Regions from separate parts of the Bradyrhizobium sp. sBnM-33 genome, predicted to be linked through region 3. Evidence: riboswitches for the same ligand, from Rfam matches in the RefSeq annotation. Region 3 holds a riboswitch; each other region holds the start of a gene.
What was found. A riboswitch is a leader RNA that binds a small molecule or an ion and turns the genes downstream of it on or off. The one in region 3 is predicted to bind S-adenosylmethionine.

Region 1 (8,026 bases), 1.6 Mb from region 3:
TGACTTCGATCTGGCGGGTGACGGCGCGGTACATGCGGGCAAGCTTCCGGAAATCCTGTTCGCATCATAGCCGGGAATGCCGGGGGAACCAATCGCCGCTGCGCCGGGTTGCCGCTTGCTTCATCGCGGTTTCAACATAGTTCCGTTCTAGAGCGCAGCCGCGCTGCCCGGCCCCGTACCTTCCGCTTGCGTATTCCTTGCGTATCTGGCGTGCAAGTTGCGGGCCGATATTATCTTTTCCGGACAGTGCGCGCGAAAAAGCTCAACTGCCCAAACGGTGCCAGATGTCGTCCATTGCCGATCCAGTCGCCGGAACGCCACGCAGCGATGCCAAGGCCGCCGCTGCATCTTCCGCACCGGCGATTGCGCTCCCGGTGGCCGGCGAGCGCGAATTGCGGCTCGACCTGTTTCGCGGCATGGCGCTGTGGCTGATTTTCATCGACCATCTGCCGACCAACATCCTGACCTGGTTCACGATCCGCAATTACGGATTTTCGGACGCCACCGAGATCTTCATCTTTATCTCCGGATACACCGCCGCCTTCGTCTATGGCCGCGCGATGCTCGAGGCCGGCTTCGTGGTGGCGACCGCGCGCATCATGCGGCGCGTGTGGCAGATCTACGTCGCCCATGTGTTCCTGTTCACGATCTTCCTCGCCGAAATATCCTACGTCGCCACCCGTTTCGAGAACCCGCTCTACAGCGAGGAAATGGGCATCATGGATTTCCTCAAGCAGCCGGATGTCACGATCATCCAGGCGCTGCTGCTGAGATTTCGGCCCGTCAACATGGACGTGCTGCCGCTCTACATCGTGCTGATGCTGTTTCTGCCGATCATCCTATGGCTGATGAAGTGGCGGGCCGACGTGGCGCTGGGGCTATCGGTGCTGTTGTACGCGCTGACCTGGCACTTCGACTGGTATCTCACGGCCTATCCGAGCGGCTTCTGGATCTTCAACCCGTTCTGCTGGCAGTTGCTGTTCGTATTCGGTGCTTGGTGTGCGCTGGGCGGCGCGCAGCGCATGTCCCGCATCCTGGCATCGCCAGTGACGATGTGGATCTGCATCGCCTATCTGGTGGCCGCATTCTTCGTCACGCTCACTTGGCACATTCCGCAGCTCAGCTTCCTGATGCCCAAGCGGATCGAGCAGTGGATGTATCCGATCACCAAGACCGACCTGGACGTGCTGCGGTTCGCCCATTTCCTGGCGCTGGCCGCGCTCACCGTGCGCTTCCTGCGTAAGGACTGGTCGGGCCTCAAATCGCGCTGGCTGCGACCATTGATCCTGTGTGGCCAGCATTCGCTTGAGGTATTCTGTCTCGGCGTCTTCCTGGCCTTTGCAGGACACTTCGTGCTGGCCGAAATTGGTGGGGGTGCCCTGACGCACGCCCTGGTCAGTCTTGCCGGTATCCTCATCATGTGGGGCGTGGCGTGGGTGATTTCGTGGTACAAGCATTCGGCCGACAAAGGAGCCTCGAAGACGAAAAGCACGGCAATCAACGCCGACATGGCGGGAGGAAGCGCATGAGGCCCGGCTCGGGAGCTGTGCTGGTCCTGACGCTGCTTGCGGGTCTTGCAGCGGCCGGATTGGCTCGTGCCCAGGATGCCGCTCCCCAGGCTTGCGAAGTTCCCTCCCATCTCCTCTCCACCGAGAGCACGCTTCCGAAGGTGGCCGAGGCCGTCAAGAATGCCCGGCCGCTGACCGTCCTGGTGGTGGGGAGCCGCTCATCGACCATCCTGTCCTCCGAAAACAGCGCCTATCCGGCCAAGCTGCAGGCGGCACTGAAGGAGAAGCTGCCCTCCACCCCAGTCAACCTCTCCGTAGAACTACAGACCGGCAAGACCGCCGAGGAGGTCGATCCCAGCCTCGTTAAGCTGGTGGAAGCAAAAAAGCCTACTTTGGTCATCTGGCAGACGGGAACCGTCGATGCTATGCGATCTGTTGATCCCGACGATTTTCGCAGCGCCATCGACGAGGGAGTTGCTGCGCTGCAAAATGCGGGAGCCGACGTGGTTTTGGTCAATCTGCAATACAGCCCGCGCACGGAAACTATGATTTCCGCACCGCCGTACCTAGATAATATGCGCGTAGTGGCTCAGCAGCATAATGTTCCGCTGTTCGATCGGTTCGCTATTATGCGTCATTGGAACGACGCCGGAGATTTCGACCTGTTCAGTACCTTTCATGGCACCGATATGGCCAAGAGAGTTCACGCCTGCCTCGGCCGCGCGCTGTCGAAATTTGTGCTCGACGCCGCCCGCCTCGACCAGGCGCAGCAGAACTAGGAACTAGCGTTAATGAGTTCTCACTGCCCTTTTCGTTTGTCGACATTGCTGGCTGTCACGGCCGCGGGCCTCGCGCTGCTGATGCCTGCCTCGGTGTTGCCGCTGAATGCCCAGACGCCTTCGCAACAAACCGGCCAGCAGGCGGCGCTGTCCGATAACCCCAAAGCCGAAAACAACCCGGAAAAGAAACCCTCGGCTGAAAGCGCCCCGCCGCAGGCTGCGCCAGCGGCCACCGGCAATCCGGCCGCGCAGAAGGGCGTCACCGGCAAAGCGATCGACAAGGTGAAGGAAGTCGCGAAATCGGCCGGCGACATCTTCAGCCGCGTTCCCTGCCTGCCGCCGAAGGGCGCTTCCAAATCGATGGGATCACTGCCGCGTGTCGCGAGCAAGCTCGTCGCGGGCCAGCCGGTGGTGATCGTCGCTTTCGGATCGTCATCGACCCAGGGGTACGGCTCCAGTTCACCGGAGTTTACGTATCCGAACAGGCTCGCAGCGCAGCTACGCCGCAAATATCCGACGGCCGACATCTCCGTCATCAATGCCGGCAAAGGCGGCGAGGACGCGCCGGAAATGATGAAGCGGCTGCAGACTTCCGTGATCGACTTGCATCCTGACCTGGTGATCTGGCAGGTCGGCACCAATGCGGTGCTGCGCAATCTGGATCCCGCCGAGACTGCCAAGCTCATCGACGAAGGCATCACGCGTATTCAGGCTGCAGGCTCCGACGTCGTGCTGATCGATCCGCAATATTCGCCGCGGGTCAACGAGCATGCGGAAAGCGCCGGCAAGATGATGAAGCTGCTGAACAAGACGGCCGAGCTTCGCAAGGTCGGCGTCTTCCCGCGGTTCGCGGTGATGAAGGACTGGCACGAGCGGCAGGCGATTCCGATCGAGAATTTCGTGATCGCCGACGGCCTGCATATGAGCGATTGGGGCTATGCCTGTTTCGCCCAACTGCTCGGCGATGACATCATCAAGTCGGTCGGCCAGATCAAGCTCGGCGTCACCGTGCCCTCGGACGTGCGGGCGTATCGGCCGATGTGAGGTGATGTGCGGACGAACCATCCGCCGTCATTGCGAGGAGCGCTAGCGACGAAGCAATCCATTGCTCCCGTAGGAAAGATTCTGGATTGCTTCGCTTCGCTCGCAATGACGACGGAAGCACCGTCCATTCGCCTGCTCACGCCTTCTCCAGCGCCGCCTCAAAATCCTCGATCAGATCATCGGCATGCTCGAGCCCGGCCGAGAAACGGATAAAGCCTTCGCTGATACCGAGCTCGGCGCGCGCCTCCGGTGTCAGCCGTTGATGCGTGGTGGTCGCAGGATGGGTGACGAGGCTCTTGGCATCGCCGAGATTGTTGGAGATGCGCGAGATCTGCAGCGCATTGAGGACGCGGAAGGCGGCGGCCTTGCCGCCCTTCACCTCGAAGCCGATCAGCGTCGAGCCGCCGCGCATCTGCTTCTTCACCAGCTCCGCTTGCGGATGATCGGCGCGGCCAGGATAGATCAATCGCGAAATCTTCGGATGGCTTGCCAACGCCTCGGCGATTTTCGCCGCGTTGTCGGTCTGCGCGCGTACCCGCACTCCCAGCGTCTCCAGTCCCTTGAGCAGGACCCACGCGTTGAAGGGCGAGAGCGATGGCCCGGTCTGCCGCATGAAGTTGTGAATGTGCTCTGCGATGAAAGCTTCGGACGAGAGAATAATGCCACCGAGGCAGCGTCCTTGACCGTCGATATGTTTGGTTGCGGAGTAGACCACGACATCGGCGCCGAGCGAAAGCGGGCTCTGCCAGATCGGCGTGGCGAAGACGTTATCGACGACCAGCCGCGCGCCGCCCTTGTGCGCGATCTCGGCAATCGCGGGAATATCGAGCACGTCGAGCGTCGGGTTGGTCGGGCTCTCCAGAAAGAAGGTCTTGGTGTTAGGCCGCAATGCGCGCTGCCATTGGTCGAGATCGAGGCCGTCGACCAGCGTCGTTTCGATCCCGTAGCGCGGCAGGAGGTCCTGCACGACGTACAGGCACGAGCCGAACAGGGCTTTCGATGCCACCACATGATCGCCGGCTCTGAGCGGTGCGAGGATCGCGGTCGTCACCGCGGCCATGCCGGTGGCGGTGGAGCGAGCAGCTTCCGCACCTTCGAGCTCGATCATGCGGCGCTCGAACATTGAAATCGTGGGATTGGAATAGCGCGAATAGATAAAGCCGGGATCCTCGCCCTTGAAGCGCGCCTCGCACTGCTCCGCGCTGTCGTAGACATAGCCTTGGGTGAGGAACAGCGCTTCCGACGTCTCGCCGAATTGCGAGCGCAGCGTGCCGCCATGGACAAGGCGGGTTTCGGGACGAAAACGCTTGGTAGAACCAACTTCAGACATGTGACCTCCGCCGTGACCACCGGAAAATGGCCACAAAAAACCGGCCTGGAATAATTTCCACAGGCCGGGATCACACGTGTCCCCGGCCTGTTTAGCGATTTATTTAACGTGGCTGCAAGCCGGCCGGCTCAAATCACCACGGGATAAGTCATGCTGATATTCGCTTGCGCCCTTTCAGTCAAGGCAGCCATCGGATAACCCCTAAAAGCCCATATTTACGAGGTTTGGATGACATTTGGGCATCCAGGGCCACCTCAGAGGACCGCGCCGTGTCGTTCACGCTTCCGCCCGACGGTAACGGAATTCTACCCGACCGCATGATCGCGGCGATGGCGGATGCGGGCCTGATCCTGCCGGCCTATCCGTTTGTCGAAAGCCAGATCCAGCCGGCGAGCCTCGATTTACGCCTTGGCGACGTTGCCTACCGGGTACGCGCGAGCTTCCTGCCCGGTCCCGGCGCGACCGTCGCCGAGCGCATCGACGAATTGAAGCTGCATGAAATAAACCTCTCCGACGGCGCGGTGCTGGAGACTAATTGCGTCTACATCGTGCCGCTGCTGGAAAGCCTCGCGCTGCCGCCACAGATCGTGGCCGCGGCCAACCCGAAGAGTTCGACTGGACGGCTCGACGTTTTCACCCGCGTGATTGCCGACGGCACCCGCCGCTTCGATATGATCGGCGCCGGCTATCACGGCCCGCTCTATGCCGAGATCAGCCCGAAGACGTTTCCGGTGCTGCTGCGCGAGGGCTCGCGGCTATCACAAGTGCGTTTCCGCACCGGCGACGCCATCCTCGATGCCGACGAGCTCGACGCGCTGCATGGCGCCGAGCGATTGGTCGATATCGACGATGCCGATCTCGCGAATGGCGTGGCGCTGTCGGTCGATCTCTCCGGCGAGAACACGGGCGGCTTCGTCGGCTACCGCGCCAAGCGCCACACCGGCGTGGTCGATATCGACCGCCGCGGCGGCTATGCGGTCGACGAATTCTGGGAGCCGATCCCGGCGCGCCCGGACGGTAGCCTCATCCTCGATCCCGGCGAGTTCTACATCCTGGCCTCGAAGGAGGCCGTGCAGGTGCCGCCGGATTACGCCGCGGAAATGGTGCCGTTCGATCCCTTGGTCGGCGAATTCCGCGTGCATTACGCCGGATTCTTCGACCCCGGCTTCGGCTATGCCGGCGCCGGCGGGCAGGGCGCGCGCGCCGTGCTCGAAGTGCGCTCGCGCGAGGTGCCGTTCATCCTCGAGCACGGCCAGATCGTCGGCCGTCTGGTCTACGAGAAAATGCTGTCCCGGCCGGATGCGATGTACGGCCAGCGCATCGGCTCGAACTATCAGGCCCAGGGGTTGAAGCTCTCCAAGCACTTCCGGGTGTGACGCCTGCGCCGGACCGCGCCTCAGTCGCGCACGTTAGAGATAAACTCGCCGATCTGCGCAATCGCGCGATGGGCCTCCGGCAACACCGGCACGAACAATTGCCAGGCGTGCGGCATGCGCCGCCAGATCTCGAGTTTGCTGCGCGGATCGTGTGACCGAAGCTTCTCCGCCATGCGGACCGCGTCGTCTCGGAGAATTTCATCGCTACCGACTTGGATAAGCACCGGCGGCAATCCGGCGGGATCGCCGTAGAGCGGCGAAGCATAGGGCGTACGCGGATCGGCTCCGCCGAGATAGAGCTTCGTCAGGCCGGGAAGATCCTCGACGTTCAGCATCGGATCGGCCGCTGCATTCGTCTTCAGCGAGGCGCCGGTAAGGGCCAGATCGGTCCAGGGCGACAAGGCGACGGCTGCGGCAGGAAGCCGTTGGCCGTCATCACGCAGTCTCAACAGCAAACCCAGCGCCAGGCCGCCGCCAGCCGAATCTCCCGCCACGAACAACTGGCGGCTATCGGGCGTGTTGTCGACGAGCCAGCGATAGCCCTCCACGGCATCCCCAAGCGCTGCCGGAAAGGCGTGTTCCGGGGCGAGGCGGTATTCGAGCGCCCAGACGCGGGCTTGCAAAGCGTCGGCAATCCGCCAGAGGAAGTGCCGGTAATAGACCGGCGCGCCGGAAACATAGGCGCCGCCGTGGAGATAGAGCACGTTACGTTCGGGCCGGGATGCCGGCGTGGTAACCCGGTGAAACCGCACCCGACCGGCCTCGATCTCGACCGTTGCGCTCCGGGCGGGCGGATGCGGCACAAACCGCTCCATCGCACGCATGTTTCGCCGCCATTCCTCGACATCGAGACTTCCGCCGCGCCGCTTGAGCAACATGCGAATGCCCAGGCGCAAAAGTTCTGCCCGCAGGCTCATGGCCGTCCTTGCGCTCAGGCTCTGAACGGCACGGCTGTGGGCAGGCGCGGCCGGTCGGTAGGCTCTTGCACGATAAGACCGTCCTCGATCTCGACGATGCGATCGGCGTAGGGGACCACGCGCGGATCGTGGGTGACGACCAGCACCGCCCGCTCACGCTCATGGGCGGTATCGGCGAGAATACGCATGATGCCCTGGCCGTTTTTTCCATCCAGTGCGCCGGTCGGCTCGTCGGCAAGAACGACAGAAGGGTTTGCGACGAGAGCGCGCGCGATCGCAACCCTCTGCTGTTCGCCACCGCTGAGCCCGCCCGGCAAACTGTCCACCTTCTGCTCGAGCCCGACCATCGAAAGGGCCTCCCGCGACTTCTGCGCCGCGCGCCTGCCGTGCTCGTCACGAATATCCAGCGCCAACTGCACGTTTGGGTCGCGGTCAGCGTCGGGAACAAATGATAGGACTGGAATACGAAACCGACATGCTCACGCCGAATCCTGGCAAGTGTTTCCTTGTCGGCGTTCGCTGTCGGCGTCCCGCATACGGTAACGGTGCCCGAATTCGGCGTCAGCATGCATCCGAGGATCAATAGCAGCGTGGTCTTGCCGCTCCCCGAAGGGCCCATCAGCAGTGTCAGCTCGCCCCGGCGCAGCGAGAGATCGATGCCGCGCAGCGCCTGCACCTCGCCGGCGCCGCGACCCAGCGTCTTCTCGACCGACTTGGCTTCGACCACATAGTCATTCATCGCATGAACACCGTTGCTGGATCAATACGAACGACACGGATGATTGCCCCAATGCCGGATGCTACGCACATCACCACCGTCAGCGCGAACAGCGCCGCCATCAGCCATGGCGTGATGACTATCGGCAACGCGCTTTTGGCGGTCATCTGAACGACGATCGAGCCGATCCCGGCGGCGATGGCAAATCCGATCACCGCGTTGATGAGTGCCTGATAGATGATCACGGTGTAGATATAGGCGTTCGAGGAACCCATCGCGCGGAGGGTGGCGAATTCGTTCAGATGATCCTTGGTGCTGGAGTAAAGCGTTTTGCGCGACGATCACGGTGCCGAC
Region 2 (8,026 bases), 2.2 Mb from region 3:
GCCGTCCTGTTCAACGGCGGATCCGTCCGACCGCCGCTCCTGCGCCAAAGACTCCGCGAGCAGATCGGAGGCTGGCAGGACGGCTTCGTACCGCAGGTTCTGGAGAACGAGGAGCCGGATCTGGCGGTGGCGCGCGGAGCCGCGCGATTTGGTGCCCTCCTCCACCACCGTTCGGGTCGCATCGCCGCTGGCGCCGCCGCTGCGATCTTTCTCGAAGTGGAGGGGATACAGGCAACGGATCGCCAGACAGTGCGTCCGCCCCTCATATGCGTTCTTCCTCAGGGTGCAGGGCCGTCGCAGCTTTTTGAGATCGCTGATCTTGGGCTTAAGCTCCGCACCGATCAGCTAGTGCGCTTCCAGGCTTATTCCTCAACCCGGAAGAGCGTCAGCCAGGCCGGAGACATCGTTTCCTGGTCCGAAGGCGAATTTCACCCGTTGCCCCCGCTCCAGACCATCGTCAGGACGGCTGAGCTATCCGGTCCGGAACCGGGCGGGATGTTGCCCGTCGGTCTGACGGCGCGGATGAACGCACTGGGGCTGCTCCACATCTCGTGCGTCAGCGCCGACCCCGCCGTCCAGCAGTCCTGGCCGCTGGAATTCAACATGCGCGAGCATGTCCAAGGCGTCGCGGGCGCGCCCGGTGTCGGGCGGGCGCGGGAGGCAAACGCTCCGATTGAACCGAACGCTTCAGCGGACGCGCTGGAAACGGCACGCAGGCAGATCGGGATCGTGTTCACCCAGCCTGCCAATAACAGCAAAAAGAACAAGATTACTGCTGCCACGATCCTCAAGGGTATGGAGCGCATCCTCGCGTCTGCCAGAAGTGAATGGAACGGGCCCCTGCTGCGCGCCCTTTGGCCTGCGCTCGAGGAGCGGCGGGACGACAGACGACGTTCGGCGGACCACGAAGAGGCATGGCTCATCATGGCTGGATTCCTGCTGCGCCCGGGCTTCGGCGTTGTCCGGGACGACCTTCGTATCGATGCCCTGTGGCGGCTGCACCATGATGGCCCGTGTTTTCCCGGTCGGCGCATCAAGAGCCAGGAATACATCCTCTGGCGCCGGGTGGCGGGCGGGCTCACGCGCGAACGCCAGACCAGGCTTATGGCCGGAGAGATCGACAGGATCCGCAGCGGCAGGGCGTCCGACGAACTCGTGCGCCTGGCTGGATCCCTGGAACTGATCCACCACGACACCAAGGCGGAACTGGTGCGTTGCTTTTGCGACATCGCGGTGACGCTTGCACGGGCCAAGCGGCACTGCGCTCCCTATCTTGCGGCGCTCGGGCTCCTGCTCAACCGAACTCCGCTCTACGCAGGGCCGGAGACTGTCGTCTCGCCCGATCTCGTCGAGCACGCGTATCAGGCTTTCCAGCGCTTTGATTGGACTACGCCGGAGTTGCTCGACCTGCAGATTCTGTTCCTCCGGGCCGCGCGCGTCGTCGACGATCGGAGCTTGGATTTGCCCATGCCTTTGCGCGGTTTGATTGCCAGCAAGCTGGAGAAATCCGGCGTCCCTGCGCTGCAGACCGCAAAAATCAAAGGGTTCGTTCCGATCGGACGATCCGACTGGGCCAGTCTATACGACGATTCACTCCCTCCCGGTCTGATCCTGATCGAATAGACATGCGCGAGGCCCGTGCCGCTAGCGGCCATGCGGCCGCCGCGCCGCCGAGAAGCGTAATGAAGTCGCAAGCACTGTCGCCGCCGCAGCGGTTTAACGTAGGTTAATGTTTCTACTAGTTTGACGCGCCGCATATCGGACATCCCGTGTTTGTTGCGATGGTTCGGCTTCGGGTCAAACTGAGTGATCTCAATACGAGCAAATGTTTTCCGCGCTTCCGCCGATAGTGTTGCAAAAGTCGAAAATCGAACGACGCCGAAATCTCGCAAAATTTGATTTTTAGCCGACTCCGCCACAGCAATACTCCGTAGCGCCGATACGATGCTCTGTGGTCGTTTTTGTGTGAAACGATGTGGTCCCCTCATATCGCCGCGCGCGAAACGCATCAGCGGCTCTAGAAATTTCCGTTCGTGACCCCCAAAAAGACTTTTTCAACACTATCCCGCCGATAGCGGACATTCCCGGTCGGGGCTGCTGAAAGTTAGAGAGGCTGTTACTCTTGCTCGTCGGAGAAGGATTCGAACCCTGAGCAAACTGCAGCGCAAGTTATTGCGCTCGCCCTTTGGTTTTCAGAACTGTACTGAAATGACGAAGTACGAAGCTTTGGAGAAAAATGTCATCTCCAGCCGCAAATTGCCGCCTCTTCGGTAATCTCTAGTACGGTCCGTCACCCAAAAGGTCTCAGTTTGTTGGGATTTTGGGGCTGGTCGACCGAGCTCGAAGGCAGACTGCCCTGGTCGATGGCGGAGCGAGAGCGATTCGAACGAAAGATACGGTCAGTTTCAGGAATTCCCAATCAAAAGAAAAGCCGCCAAGCCTTTGACTTGGCGGCTCTTTCTGGTTGCGGGGATAGGATTTGAACCTATGACCTTCAGATTTTGAGCCTGAGCGGCTGAGAAATCCAAGCCGGAGCTGCCTAGTTCGTTCAATATCACCTACGGCGACGTGTTCGAGTGGCGGAAGGTGTGGCCAGCCATGGCCAGACTCCTTGGTGTCGAAACGGGGCCGGACATGCCAACGAGCGTGGCAGCCTACCCAAAAGGAAAATCCGGATCTCTGGGACCGGATCCGTCACGAAGTACGGACTTCGTTCACGGAGCCTGCGGGAGCTTGTCGGCCAAGGAGACCAGCATACGGACTTCGCATTCGCCTACGCGCCCTGGAAGGACCTCGGGCATTCGTGAGCACCGTCAAGCTGCGCCAAGCTGGATTCGCAAAGACAATCGATACCGAGGACGCCTTCCGCAAGGCGCTACAGTTCCTGCTCGATCACAAACTCCTGCCGCCCCCACGAAATAATCCGGGAAGGGACACGCCTTTCGCGCGCACTACATTCGCGTCGCCCAAACACGATGCCCCAACCGATGGGCAGCCTTTAAGAGTACTATACAAAGTTCTTTTGGCAGCGTCGGCAAACGCGGCTTCGAAAATGCGAAGCGGATTCCGACGTCGTCCGCCGGTGCCGTCGCCCATAGAATTACGTGGGCCATCCCTCCGGCTTTTCACAATCCCTGTGCGGTCATCCACATGACATAGCATCGAGCGGCAGCTTCAGAAGTTCCACCGAACGTCTGGGAGTCACGGCCTTCCCAGCCTCTCCTCAAGGCTTGCCTCATGAAGTGAATCCGCCAGGTGCCGATAAAGCCCAACGAGGGCTTTTCTGGATTGATTGAAACGGTCGAGAGAATCAGTTGCTGGATCGGCATCAAGCTTGCGGCCCGCACAATGGCTGGCCTGCAAATCAATGAAGCGGTCGCACCAACTAAGATGCTTCTGCGTGTCAGTTCCCGGCTGTCAGAATTGGGCATCACCGCTCTCTAGGCTACGCCTACTGAACATCGTTGCGTGATCGCACGCGGAGGGCGTCAGGCAGCACCGTATCGGCCGAAAGCCAGCCAACTTCTCCATGAGGCCATTTGGCCCACCGCCAGCCGGTGAACGGACTGACCAACCAAGCTCCAGGGCGGCAACCAGCCAGTCGTTGCCTTGCGCCATGAACATCGGCCATTGGCTTTGATCCGCGTGGACGGTCAGCATGCAGAATAGGAAGAGCTAAAAGTGCTTCGGGGATAGGAAACTGATCAACGGACGGCAGCGCGTCCTTCGCCGGGCCGTGGCGCCCATCCAGCCATTCGGTATAGGGACACGGGGATTCAGGCACCTCGGACCAAGGAATGCCAGCCGAAGTTAGCTCACTCGAACCGGTCGCGGGGGTCTTGAACTTACGTGTAGGCATAAAAATCCCTCCTTCGGATCCCGAGGAGGACTGACATTCGCGCGACCCGTTTCGTTGCCGAATGGCCGCATCTCCCTTGCGGGAAACCACCTTGCCCGGATTCGGCAGGTTGGCGAGGGTGTGGCCCCTTCTCTGGATGCAGTGTCAGTATAGCAGGCTCTGATATCGTTTTCCAGAGCTGGTTTGACCCGGAGTTATCAAGCGGGAATTTGACACTGTCTTCGGGTCGAACCGGGGAATGGACCGGGAGCATGCGTGACGGCTCTGTTCAGGTACAAGAAAGCGCACATCATCGGTGAGATCGACAACGTGCAGCCGGTCCGTGAACCAAAAGGTGTCATCAGTGCAGCGTCCGTTTTGGCCTCGGCCAGCCCGCTCTATGCATCGCTTCGCGGACGGCGGGCCAGACCAGTGCCTCGACCTCGGCCTCGGTCAAAATTTCTACTTCGCCAGTCGGGCCAATCCGAAAGCCGGGGACCTCGTCACTCAGCAGCGTCTGTGGCATCCTCTTTTTCGCTATCATTGTCGTCTCTCCTATTGGGTTCACCATTCTTGCTCTCGACGCCGGCAGCAGCGGCGCGTGCGGCAGCGCCGGCGGGATCGGCAATCTCCTCGAGGGCGGCGCGAACACTATCGTCCAGAATCTCGAAGCATTCGGCCTGCGGACGCATTGCGAGCATGTAGGCGGTCTCGCCGGGCAAGTTGAGCAATCGATTACGCATCCCCACGAGCATCTGTTCAAGGTAGCGCCGGACGACCGCGAGTCGCACAACCTGACCGGATTCGAGTTCATCCTGGCGTTCCTCGCGCCGACGTTTCGCAGCCGTTAAAGCAGCGCGCTCCGCCGTGAGCTTGTCACCGGCGGCACCACCCCGACCAGCGGCGACAGAGCGCAGGTGGGCAAATGCCTCGCGGCGCACCTCATCGAGATCGTATTTGCCACTAGGCTGCCGCGTGACCACGCCCTCAGCCAGGTACTGGTCAAATTGGGCTCGCGAGCAGCAAAGGTGAGCCGCTGCTTGAGCTATTGTTGCCATTTCACTTCTGACTCCTCGTTTCCAATACAACCCTGAGAGACGCTCGTGCGGTCGCGCTACCGGCGATTACTCCGCTCCAACAGGGACCCAAATTCTCTGAAAGCACGTGACTTATCATTGGATTCGGAATCCCTCGCAGGACAACAGGAACTCAATGAAACGTTGAACCTCGCCGATGAATTCGTTGACGAAGCGACGCTCATCTGGCCTACAAACCGGAAAGGGAGCATCGCTGCTGTCATCTTCGTATTCGACAAGGCACCTCATTCTTTTGCCGTTGTACAACCGAACAAAGAGTTGGCGTGCATACTCATCAATCCTGCCATCATCTATTGAGCGCTGCAATTCGGCGGCGAGCTCGCGCGCCTGATCGCCGTTCAGTCCATCCTCGTCGCTTGAGCGCCAGTGGCGGCACGCACTCGTAACGCTTGGCGCGATGTGATGGGAGTAATCGGCAAGCGTAAACCACCAGTACAGCGCCACGCGCCACCATCCGCTGCTGTTTCCGATGACGTCTACACTCATCTTACTGCTCCCTTTCTTAGAGATTAGATCCTGGTCCAACGCACGACCTCTGTCGTCCGAATGGCATATTTGTGATCACACGAAATCTTCCAGCGAGTCGCCAACAGACCCAAGGGCTGGCTTGTGGTACTTGCGGTATTTGATGGACGGCCCTCCGAGAGATTCGATTGCCGCAGTCGTCGCCGTAAGTGCAACAACGGGACGACCCTCTAGTAGCCAGAGCAGACCTGTCTGGTCGTATCGGGAAAGCCGGCTATAGGACGGATGCGGATTGGCTGGCGGATCGTGCAACCCAAAGAGGTCCTTGGCTGTCCATCCAAGAGCCACGGCCTGACTGCCCCAGCTTCGGGGGAAGCGTCGGGCGTCGCTGATGCACCACTGCCAGCGGCCCTCGTCGACATAGTCGGGGCACGCACACTCTAGCCGGAGAAGTGCGTGATCGAGCCTCCCACTGCCAGACTGTAGCAATGTGAGAATATCAGCTTTGTAGTTGGACAGGAGTTTCAGAACAGAAGCGGGAGGCTTTGCCTCCGCCTTGATCAGCAGGTCGTTGCCCTCAGTCCGGATCTGGATCCCGAACGAAGTGATCTCTTCAATTATCTGGGCGGCATTCATATCCGAGCCCTCCAACCCTCGCATTCACCGGCAGGCTCATCCGAAAAAATTGTTTTATCCTGGCCAGCGGCGGCCGAAACATTCCCGTCTTTTCCCACTTTCCCGGCTTTCCCCGTCGACCTTGCTGTTGCCCCGGCGGCCGCATTGGTCTCGCCGCTCCGGTTAGGCGCGTCAGGGGCCAAACCCCGAGGACCTGACGTGGAGGACTGCCTCGGATTGGATATCTCGACCCGGTATTCGTTGGCATCGTGGCCCGGAATCTTGCGAAGCACCGCCACGACATCACCGTCCGCCAGCCAGACCGGCCGGTTCGTAAGATATTTCTGGAAGAGTTTACCAACACTGCGGGCAGTCGGATTCTCGAGCGGCTTTCCGATCAGTTCGCCCAAGGCATCGGAGAGCGCCTCCGCACGCGCGACCTTGCTCTCCATCATCGAGCCCAATTCAGCTAGCTTCATCACCACCAGTCGCGTGGTGAAGCTGTCTTCACCCCAGCATTCTCGCAGGACGGTAAGAGCACGGGATGCGGCACTCGCTTCTTCCTCGCTTGCCTCGCCGGCCCTGAGGAGCTGAGTGCAGTCCACCTCGATCTCGAGCAGTCCGGCCGCATATTCTACAGGCCACCCGATCAACCCCCACCATGTTTTGAACCGGGTTTTTGCAACCTGGCCTCTTGGGCGCGACAACGCCCCGCCGACCAGGATCGTGTAGAGCGACCGTAGGATCTTCGCCCTGTTTGCCTGCGTCCAGGCCAGCGGGTCGGCATGCGTGAAAGCGCGATTCTCAGGGTCTGGCCGATTCACATCCAGCGGCAGGATGAACGATCGGCTCGCCATATCCCCGCGCGGCGCAATCGAGTTGCCGGTGAAGATCTGGATCGTGGACGAGGGGACCGTCTCCACCCGTGACACTCCCAAGACTCGATCGGAAATCTCTGAGGCCGTCAACGCAGCCTCGATATGCGGACACGTGATGTTGCCGCCCCTGGTGATGTTGTCCCAGACCAGCGCCGCTACATTCTGGCGCAAGTAGGAGAACAGGGCCTTCTTTCGCTCCTCGACATTTTCTGACCAACCTGCGGCCGCAGCACGTCGCCCCAAGACCGCCGTCAGGATCATGTGGACCAAGGTCGTCTTCCCCCCGCCCCGCTGCCCCGCTGTCACAAAAAACGCAGGGCGTTCAGGCAGCAAGGCTCGCTGCAGCAGAGTGAGCGCGAGCAGGACGGCAATGCACTTGCCGACCGGATCGAGCGCGACGTCGACCAGCCAGTCGTCCAACAGAAACTTGAGAGCAGATTTGACCTCATCGTTTGTCGGGGCACCGGCCGGAACACACGAGCGAAGAACGGGATCGATGCGGTGGACCAGCCCAGTGGGCCGGTCCAGTCCAACCCCATCGATGATTCGACCTGACATAGTGACCAACGGCGCCGTATTGATCGCCCTTGCGACCGGCAGCGCACTCCCGGGAAACTCGATCAGCGCATTGATGAAGGGCGCCTGCAAAGCGCCGAAGTAATATGCATCCCGCGTCACGACTTCCCATCGGACGTAGCGTTCAAGGAGTAGTTCAACTCCGATCGGCGTCAATTCAGCGAGGACCGGCTCTGCCGGCGCCTTCATGAGATCGGTGTCATCGCCAATCGCATTGGCACTCTCGGCCGTCAGCAGATGCAGCGCCCAGGGCTGCTTCACCTCCACCTGTACGAACGCGCCGGAAGCATTCCGCATCGGCGGCTCTTCGCTCCCGTCCGCGGCAAGCAGCTCATCAACGAATGTAATCGTCGGCAGCAACTCGCCGTCGGCCTCGGGCCGCCGCCGAATAATGCGGCCATCGGTACTCGATCCCATGGATGCTTTATGCTTCTCGGATTCGCGTTGCGCACGGTCCTTCTTGATCCGCCTCGTCAAAACGCGAACGCCAACGTTCGCAGATTTGGAAACATGCGCGACAAAATCTGCGAGCTCGTCCTCCTCAAGCTCGGCTTGGG
Region 3 (8,026 bases):
AATTCACCGGATAGCCGGTAGATGTTCTTGCCCTTGAGATCAAAGAGCTTCTTGCCGCTAAGATCGAAAATTTCTGGGCCGACCACCACAGCGACGCGGGTTCCCTTGCTGTTGAATATGTTGCCGTTCATGAGCGGCCTCCTTTTTGACAGCCAGCGCTGAATGCAGCGCCCATTCCGTGTCGGTAGCGAGATAAAATCGACCGCATCGCAGCCAGCGCCTTTACTGGGGCGGCTTCAGCGGACTGCCCAACCACCCCCGCGCTTCGGCATTAATCGGATCCGCGGCCGCCTGCGCTTCATGGATCAGTCCGCATTTCCTGCATCGTAAGGTCCACTGCTCGAAGCCGAGCCTTCCCGGAACAACACGTAACACTTCCATGTCGGCTCGGCATATCGGACAGCGGGGTCGCACGGTTTGGCGAGGCGATAGCTTGTCGGTGAGTTGCGCGTCGGGCATCAGGCCCTCCCTTTGTGAGGCGGGAGCACAACACTCTCAGTCACCGATGGAGCCAAAGACAGAGCGGCGATGGCAAAAAGCCTACGCCTAAATGGCACCGGGCGCATGTAAAATGTGTACGCACTGCAGGAACTCGGGCACTGGAGACAGAATGCCGCAGACCCGAAATCAACAAGCGGCCCCGAAGCGCAAAGCGCCGGCAGCCAGACATCTGCCTTCCCGCGCTTCACCTGCCTTCACGCATCAGCGTGAAGGCAGCCTCGCCCCGCAAAGAACGGGAAGAGGAGAAGAAGCGCCGCCGCCTCAGCTCGTCGGCATGACGTAGGCGTAGATCCGGCCGCGCGAGACCGGAATCTCGCGGACGCGGTTGCCGCTGTTGCCCGAGATCATGATCGGATTGCCCTTGGCGTCGATGCCGGTGATGATGCCGACATGGCCGCCGCGGCGGCCGCGCGACATTACCGCGATCGCGCCGACCTGCGGGCCGGAAATGCGCTGGCCGTATTTCGCGAACGAGCTCGCCATGTCGGAGCCGGTGCCGCGATAACCGGAATGCTGCAGAACCATGTTCATGAACCGCGCGCACCACAGCCTGCCGCGCCCCGTGGGATTGCCGCCGAGATATTTCCGAGCTTCGGCGACGACGTTCGATGAGGTGTAGCTTGACGCCATCGCGCCGCCGGTCGGCGTTACCGTTGCATTGGATTCGACGCTCGTTCCCGGCGTGACGCTTGCGTTGGCATCGGCAAGACCGCGCGCGTGCATCTGCGTGACCGCGCGCTCCCAGCGCGATGCGTGCGCGGCGTGCCGGAGCCGGGCGCGACGGCCGCCGCGGTCGGCGCGCGCTGCCTTGACTGTATTGGACGAGACGAAACCGCCGGGTGTCACCATCTCGGCGCTGCTTCCCATGAAGCTTGGGCTATTCTCGGCAAAGCCGCCCGCCTGCATTTGTGCAGCCCTGCGCTCCCAGCGCGACTTCCTGAGAGCATGGCGATGGTGGCGATATGTGTAATGATGCTTCGCATGATGGCCGGCGTGATAAGCGCGAGCGTGCCGCCCTGCGCCGTGATTTGGTCTTGCTGAAGCCGGAGAGACAAATACGAAAATGGAAGCCGAACACAGTGCCAGCGCGATGAAACGAAGCGACCGGCGAAACGCAAACAACTGACGCATACTCGATCCTCTTAAAGCCCCCACTTCCCCTTTGCGTTCGTCTACGAACGAACGCGGGCGGCGTTTTGCGTGTGGCGATGTGACGAGAGGAAGATTTTATGTGGCGGCGCGGCAACGATTCCGGGGTGATTCCGCGCTCATTTGATGGCGAAAATGAACCTTTCCTGCCGCATTGCAGCCCCGAGAATTAATTGCAATTTTGCAGGTTCGCCGCGCAAGGAAGCTGCGCAAAAACAAGAAAATCGAGAGGAATCTGAAATGCCCTATGCCGTCGCCAAGGATAACGTCCGTCTCTATTTCGAGGAGGCTGGAAGCGGGACGCCGATCATCTTCCTGCACGAATTCGCGGCCGACCACACCAATTGGGAGCCGCAGATGCGCTACTTCTCGCGCGGCCATCGCTGCATCGCCTATTCGGCGCGCGGCTATACGCCCTCCGACGTGCCTCCCTCGGCCGACGTCTACACCTACGAGCATTTCTACACCGACGCGCTCGCCGTGCTCGACCACCTCGGAATCGCCAAAGCGCATTTCGTCGGCCTGTCGATGGGCTCCTATTCCTCGCTGCAGGTCGGCCTCAATGCGCCGGAGCGCGCGCTGTCGATGACGCTCGCCGCTGTCGGCGCCGGTTCGGGCCTCGAGCATCTCGAGGCCTTCCGGGCCCAATGCGTCGCCAATGCCGAGCAGTATGAGGCGATCGGATCGGTTGAGGTTGCCAAGGTAACGCGTGAGGCGCCGAGCCGGATTCCATTTTTGCTGAAAGACCCGCGCGGCCACGCCGATTTCTACGCGGCGCTGGCGCGGCATGATGCCAGAGGCTCGGCCAACACCATGCGCAGCTTTCAGGGCAAGCGACCGTCGATCTACACCATGACAGATGCGATCCGACGCGTGCCGACACCAGCGCTGATCCTGTGCGGCGACGAGGACGACAATTGCATCGAACCGAGCCTGTTCCTGAAGCGGCACTTGCCGGCGGCGGGGCTTTCGTTCTTTCCGAAGTCGGGCCACGTGCTCAATCTGGAAGAGCCGGCGCTGTTCAACGAGATGGTCGAGCGGTTCATCGCGCTGGTGGAAGCCGGGCGATGGCCGGCGCGGGACCCGAGGTCGATGGTGGCAGCGATGGTCTAAGCGCAGCGCAAGTGCGCTCCCTCTCCCGCTTGCGTGGAAGGAAGCGCAGCGTGCCCACCTCACGTCGCGTCACGCTGCTGCAAGTTGCGCCTCGGCGTGGCAAGCACATGTGAGGGACGCGCCGGCGGAAGGTTCCCTCTCCCCTTGCGGGAGAGGGTTAGGGAGAGGGGTGCCGCTTGCTCCGTCGTTGGACGGCAAAGATGGCTTCTGCGAAGACCTTCTCTCGCGTCGCGAGCCGTGTTGCGCGAGTTCACCGTTCTCTTCCGCTGGAGCCCTGGGCTTACCCCTCTCCCCAACCCTCCCCCGCGAGGGCGGAGGGAGCCCTGACAGCGTGCTTACCTTACGTCCCATTACGGCTGCCCCGTCATTGCGAGCGAAGCGAAGCAATCCATGCCTCGACTCGGGGATAGATGGATTGCTTCGTCGCTTCGCTCCTCGCAATGACGGTGGTGGCTATCTCCCCTTCCCGCCCCTACTCAGCAAAAACACCCCCTGCTCGCCGAACATATTCCAGACCCACCAGGGCAGGTTCAGCGGCACCGGGCGGCCGTAGAGATCGAGCGCCACCGCGCGCTCCATCTTGACGTTGATCTCGTCGCAGAGCTGCACGAAGTCCTTGATGGTGCAGAAATGGATGTTCGGCGTGTCGTACCAGGTCGCCGGCAGGTTCTCCGTGCGCGGCATGTGGCCGCCGACGAGCAGTTGCAGCCGCATCTTCCAGAAGCCGAAATTCGGGAACGATACGATCGCGCGCCGGCCGATGCGCAGCAGGTTTTCCAGGACCGGCTTCGGCTGTCGCGTCGCCTGCAGCGTCTGCGACAGGATGACGTAATCGAAAGCATCGTCCGGATAATTGACGAGGTCGGTGTCGGCATCGCCCTGCACCACCGCGAGCCCCTTGGCGACGCAGCGGTTGACGCCCTCGCGCGACAGCTCGATGCCGCGGCCATCGATGCCGCGGCTCTCCAGGAGTTGCAGCAACTCGCCATCGCCGCAGCCGACGTCGAGCACTTTTGAGCCGGCCGGAATCATTTCTGCGACGAGGAGATGATCGGTGCGATACTTGCCCGTGCGATCGGGAGCGATCCCGCCGAGCGGCAACGCTTGTTCCTGAAGGGCCATATCAGCCACCTCTAGAGCTTTTCCGTTCCGATGTAGTCGGAACGGAAAATGCTCTACCTTTCTTGTTTTGACGCGTTTTCTTCACGCGAACCGGTATCCACTTCGCTTGAAAACGCTTTGCTCTCAAGGCCGCGCGCCTTGCCCGCGGATTCCAGAAAGGCGCGAGAAATGTCGAAGAACTCGGGCACGTCGAGCAGGAAGGCATCGTGGCCGCGGTCGGTCTCGATCTCGGCGAACGACACCCGCGCGCTCGACGCGTTCAGCGCGTGCACCAGCGCCCGCGATTCCGAGGTCGGAAACAGCCAGTCGGACGTGAACGACACTACGCAGAAGCGGGTCTTGATGCCGCGAAATGCTTCCGCCAGCACGCCGTCATGGTCGGCGGCGATATCGAAATAGTCCATCGCCCGCGTCAGATAGAGATAGCTGTTGGCATCGAAGCGCTCGACGAACGACGAGCCCTGATAGCGCAGATAGCTTTCGACTTGGAAATCCGCGTCGAACGAAAACGTCGGCAGTTCGCGGTCCTGCATCCGCCGCCCGAACTTGCGATGCAGCGCGGCATCGGAGAGATAGGTGATGTGCCCTGCCATCCGCGCGACCGCCAGTCCGCGATGCGGATGCGTGCTGCGTTCGAAATAGCGCCCATGGTGCCAGTCCGGATCGGCCATCACGGCCTGCCGGCCGAGTTCGTGAAACGCAATGTTTTGCGCCGAATGGCGCGTTGAGCAGGCGACCGGCAGCGCGGAAAACACTCGTTCCGGATAGGCTGCCGTCCATTGCAGCACCTGCATGCCGCCCATCGATCCGCCGATCACGCACAACAATGTTTCGATGCCCAGCCGGTCGAGCAGCATGGCCTGCGCGCGGACCATGTCGGGGATCGTGATGATCGGAAAATCCAGTCCCCACGCCTTACCGGTCGCGGGATTCGTCGAGGCCGGACCGGTCGATCCCATGCAGCCGCCGATCACGTTCGAACAGATGATGAAATATCTGTCGGTGTCGAGCGGACGGCCTGGACCGACCATGATTTCCCACCAGCCGGCCTTGCCAGTCAGAGGATGCACGTTGGCGACATGCTGATCCAGCGTTAGCGCGTGGCAGATCAGGATCGCGTTGGAGCGGTCGGCGTTCAGTTCGCCATAGGTCTGGTATGCGATCTGGAATGGCGCGAGATCGATGCCGCAATCGAGCTTCAAGGGCTGCTCGAAGCCGAATTTGACCACCGGCGAAGTCGGATGGTCGGCCTCGTGGGCGCGATCCTCGCTGTGAATCGACGGACTGGATACCGACTGCAATTGTGTCATCCCGACCTTCCTCCTCGCGGAGGTCTTTACAGACAGAAATCAGGCCGTAAAAAACCCGGCCTGAACGAAAGGTTCGGCCGGGATCAATCTGTCCCCGGCCTGTTTAGCGAGTTGTTTAACGTGGCTGCAAGCCGGCCGGCTCAAATGACCACGGAATGGAACAAAGCTAGTCCGAAGCAGGTCCCCCGTCAAGGCAGCCGCATGGTTAACCGGGCTCGCAGACCTCATGGTGAGGAGGTGCCCTTGCGCCATCTCGAACCATGAGGGAGAACGGGCTTCATCCTTCGAGACGCGGCGCATGCGCCGCTCCTCAGGATGAGGTAAAGCTCTCATCAGGTTACGCCCAATGTCCAAGGCTCCCCCGGCTCCGCCCTCGCTGCAGGAATTGCGCAAGGAGATCGACGCGATCGACGAGCAGGTCCATCGCCTGCTGATGGCGCGCGGCGATATCATCGACCGGCTGATCCAGGTGAAGCAGACCCAGGAAGTGGGGTCGGCATTCCGGCCCGCGCGCGAGGCCAGCATGATGCGCAGCCTGGTCGAGCGTCATCGCGGCATGCTGCCGCTCGATACCATCGAGAGCATCTGGCGCGTCATCATCTCGACCTTCACTTACGTCCAGGCGCCGTTCTCGGTGCATGCAGACGTCTCGGTCGGCGAGCCCGCGATGCGGGATTCGGCGCGGTTTCACTTCGGCTTCGTCGTGCCCTATGTCGGCCATTTCAGCGCGCAGGCCGCAGTCGAGGCGGTGGCGAAATCGAAGGGCGATCTGGCGCTGGTCTCGGCGGTCTCGAGCCGCACGGGGTGGTGGAGTGCGCTGGAAGCCGATGGCGCGCCAAAAATCATTGCGCGGCTGCCGTTCCTCGAACGCGCCGATCATCCGGCCGCGCTGCCGGTATTCGTGATCTCGCGCGTCGCTGATGATGCCATGGTGACGGAGGTGCAGATGTGGAGCGTGCGCGTCGCCGGCTGGAACGCCGATATCGCCCGAGCGCTGGCGCCGCTCGCCGAAATCGTCGCCGTGCCCGATACCGCTTTCGATGGCGCGGCGCTTCTGGTGTCGGATGCCGGCACCGGGTTCGAAAAGATCAAGACCGCCCTGATCCAGGCCGGCGCCTCGGTGCGCTCGTCGGCTCTCGTCGGCAGCCACGCAACGCGCTATACGGTGCCCCCGAACGGGTCGGCGAAGCCTTAAAACGCCGCCCGAAATTCCGGAGTTGAAGATGAACCGCCCCGTGCCGAATCCCGGCATTCTCGATATTGCGCCCTACACGCCCGGCAAGACGCCGGTGCCGGAGCTGGGCCGCAAAGTGTTCAAGCTGTCGGCCAACGAGACCCCGTTCGGGCCGTCGCCGAAGGCGATCGAAGTCTACAAGGACGTGGCGGCGCACCTGGAGGACTATCCGGAAGGAACTTCGCGGGTGCTGCGCGAAGCGATCGGCCGCGCCTACGGGCTCGATCCCAGCCGCATCATCTGCGGCGCCGGCTCGGACGAAATCCTCAACCTTTTGGCGCATACCTATCTCAGCCAGGGCGATGAGGCGATCTCGACCGCCCACGGCTTCCTGGTCTATCCGATCGCGACGATGGCGAACGGCGCCAAGAACGTTGTCGCGCCCGAGACCAATTTTACCGCCGACGTCGACGCCATTCTCGCGCGCGTGACGCCGCGCACGAAACTGGTGTGGCTCGCCAACCCAAACAACCCGACCGGCACCTACGTGCCGTTCGACGAGGTCAAGCGGCTGCGCGCCGGATTGCCGTCGAACGTGCTGCTGGTGCTCGACGCTGCGTACTCCGACTACGTGTCGCGCAACGACTACGAGCTCGGCCTGGAGCTGGTGGCCACCACCGAAAACACCGTGATGACGCATACCTTCTCCAAGATTCACGGGTTGGCAGCTCTGCGGATCGGTTGGATGTTTGGCCCGGCGCACATCGTCGATGCCGTCAACCGCATCCGAGGTCCCTTCAACGTCTCGACGCCGGCGATGCTGGCGGCGGTCGCCGCGATCGAGGACACCGCGCATGTCCAGAAGTCGAAGGCGTTCACCGAAGAATGGCGCAACTGGCTGACAGAGGAAATCGGCAAACTCGGACTGAAGGTGACGCCGAGCGTCGCCAATTTCGTGCTGATTCACTTCCCAACCGAGAAGGGCAGGACCTCGGCCGACGCGGACGCGTTCCTGACCAAACGTGGCCTGGTGCTGCGGGCACTCAACAATTACGGCCTGCCGCATGCATTACGCATGACCATCGGCACCGAGGAGGCCAACCGCCTCGTCGTCGACGCCTTGCGCGACTTCATGGCGGCCAAGTGAGCAGCCAAGTGAGCGCGGTACCGATCTTCCGACGCGTCGCGCTGATCGGCTTCGGCCTGATCGGCGGCTCGATCGCGCGTGCGGTGCGGGTCCAGGGGCTTGCGAGCGAAATCGTCACCACCGCGCGCTCGGAAAAGACGCGCGCACGCGTGGTGGAGCTCGGCATCGTCGATCGCGTGCTGGAAACCAACGCGGAAGCCGTCAACGACGCCGATCTCGTGATTCTCTGTATCCCCGTCGGCGCCTGCGGGCAGGTGGCGCACGAGATCGCCCCGTTCCTGAAAGCGGGCGCGATCGTCTCCGACGTCGGCTCGGTCAAAGGCGCCATCGTCCGCGAAATGGCGCCGCATCTGCCGGGCCATGTTCATTTCGTTCCGGCACATCCGGTCGCCGGCACCGAGCATTCAGGGCCCGACTCCGGCTTCGCCGAACTGTTCATCAACCGCTGGTGCATTCTCACCCCGCCCGAGGGCGCCGACCCTATGGCGGTCGAAGCCCTGCGCGCGTTCT

Region 1: another riboswitch for S-adenosylmethionine. It lies ahead of RX328_RS03560 (O-succinylhomoserine sulfhydrylase); the one in region 3 lies ahead of RX328_RS39300 (homoserine O-acetyltransferase MetX).
Region 2: another riboswitch for S-adenosylmethionine. It lies ahead of RX328_RS06545 (hypothetical protein); the one in region 3 lies ahead of RX328_RS39300 (homoserine O-acetyltransferase MetX).

The regions. Positions count from the first base shown of each region.
Region 1 is NZ_CP136624.1:754,563-762,588, forward strand. It holds gene apaG (Co2+/Mg2+ efflux protein ApaG) at 1-34, opposite strand, end outside; gene RX328_RS03545 (OpgC domain-containing protein) at 285-1,529, shown strand; gene RX328_RS03550 (SGNH/GDSL hydrolase family protein) at 1,526-2,287, shown strand; gene RX328_RS03555 (SGNH/GDSL hydrolase family protein) at 2,300-3,331, shown strand; gene RX328_RS03560 (O-succinylhomoserine sulfhydrylase) at 3,468-4,661, opposite strand; SAM riboswitch at 4,732-4,811, opposite strand; gene RX328_RS03565 (2'-deoxycytidine 5'-triphosphate deaminase) at 4,931-6,037, shown strand; gene RX328_RS03570 (alpha/beta hydrolase) at 6,058-6,954, opposite strand; partial or broken gene RX328_RS43230 (ABC transporter ATP-binding protein) at 6,969-7,693, opposite strand; gene RX328_RS03585 (FtsX-like permease family protein) at 7,690-7,947, opposite strand.
Region 2 is NZ_CP136624.1:1,380,879-1,388,904, reverse strand. It holds gene RX328_RS06550 (hsp70 family protein) at 1-1,623, shown strand, start outside; gene RX328_RS06545 (hypothetical protein) at 3,126-3,431, opposite strand; SAM-I-IV-variant riboswitch at 3,900-4,004, opposite strand; gene RX328_RS06540 (hypothetical protein) at 4,342-4,896, opposite strand; gene RX328_RS06535 (hypothetical protein) at 5,011-5,421, opposite strand; gene RX328_RS06530 (hypothetical protein) at 5,497-6,036, opposite strand; gene RX328_RS06525 (hypothetical protein) at 6,033-8,026, opposite strand, start outside.
Region 3 is NZ_CP136624.1:8,373,077-8,381,102, forward strand. It holds gene RX328_RS39280 (hypothetical protein) at 1-131, opposite strand, end outside; gene RX328_RS39285 (TIGR02594 family protein) at 763-1,632, opposite strand; gene RX328_RS39290 (alpha/beta fold hydrolase) at 1,891-2,763, shown strand; gene metW (methionine biosynthesis protein MetW) at 3,217-3,885, opposite strand; gene RX328_RS39300 (homoserine O-acetyltransferase MetX) at 3,939-5,195, opposite strand; SAM riboswitch at 5,278-5,357, opposite strand; gene RX328_RS39305 (chorismate mutase) at 5,542-6,390, shown strand; gene hisC (histidinol-phosphate transaminase) at 6,419-7,516, shown strand; gene RX328_RS39315 (prephenate/arogenate dehydrogenase family protein) at 7,525-8,026, shown strand, end outside.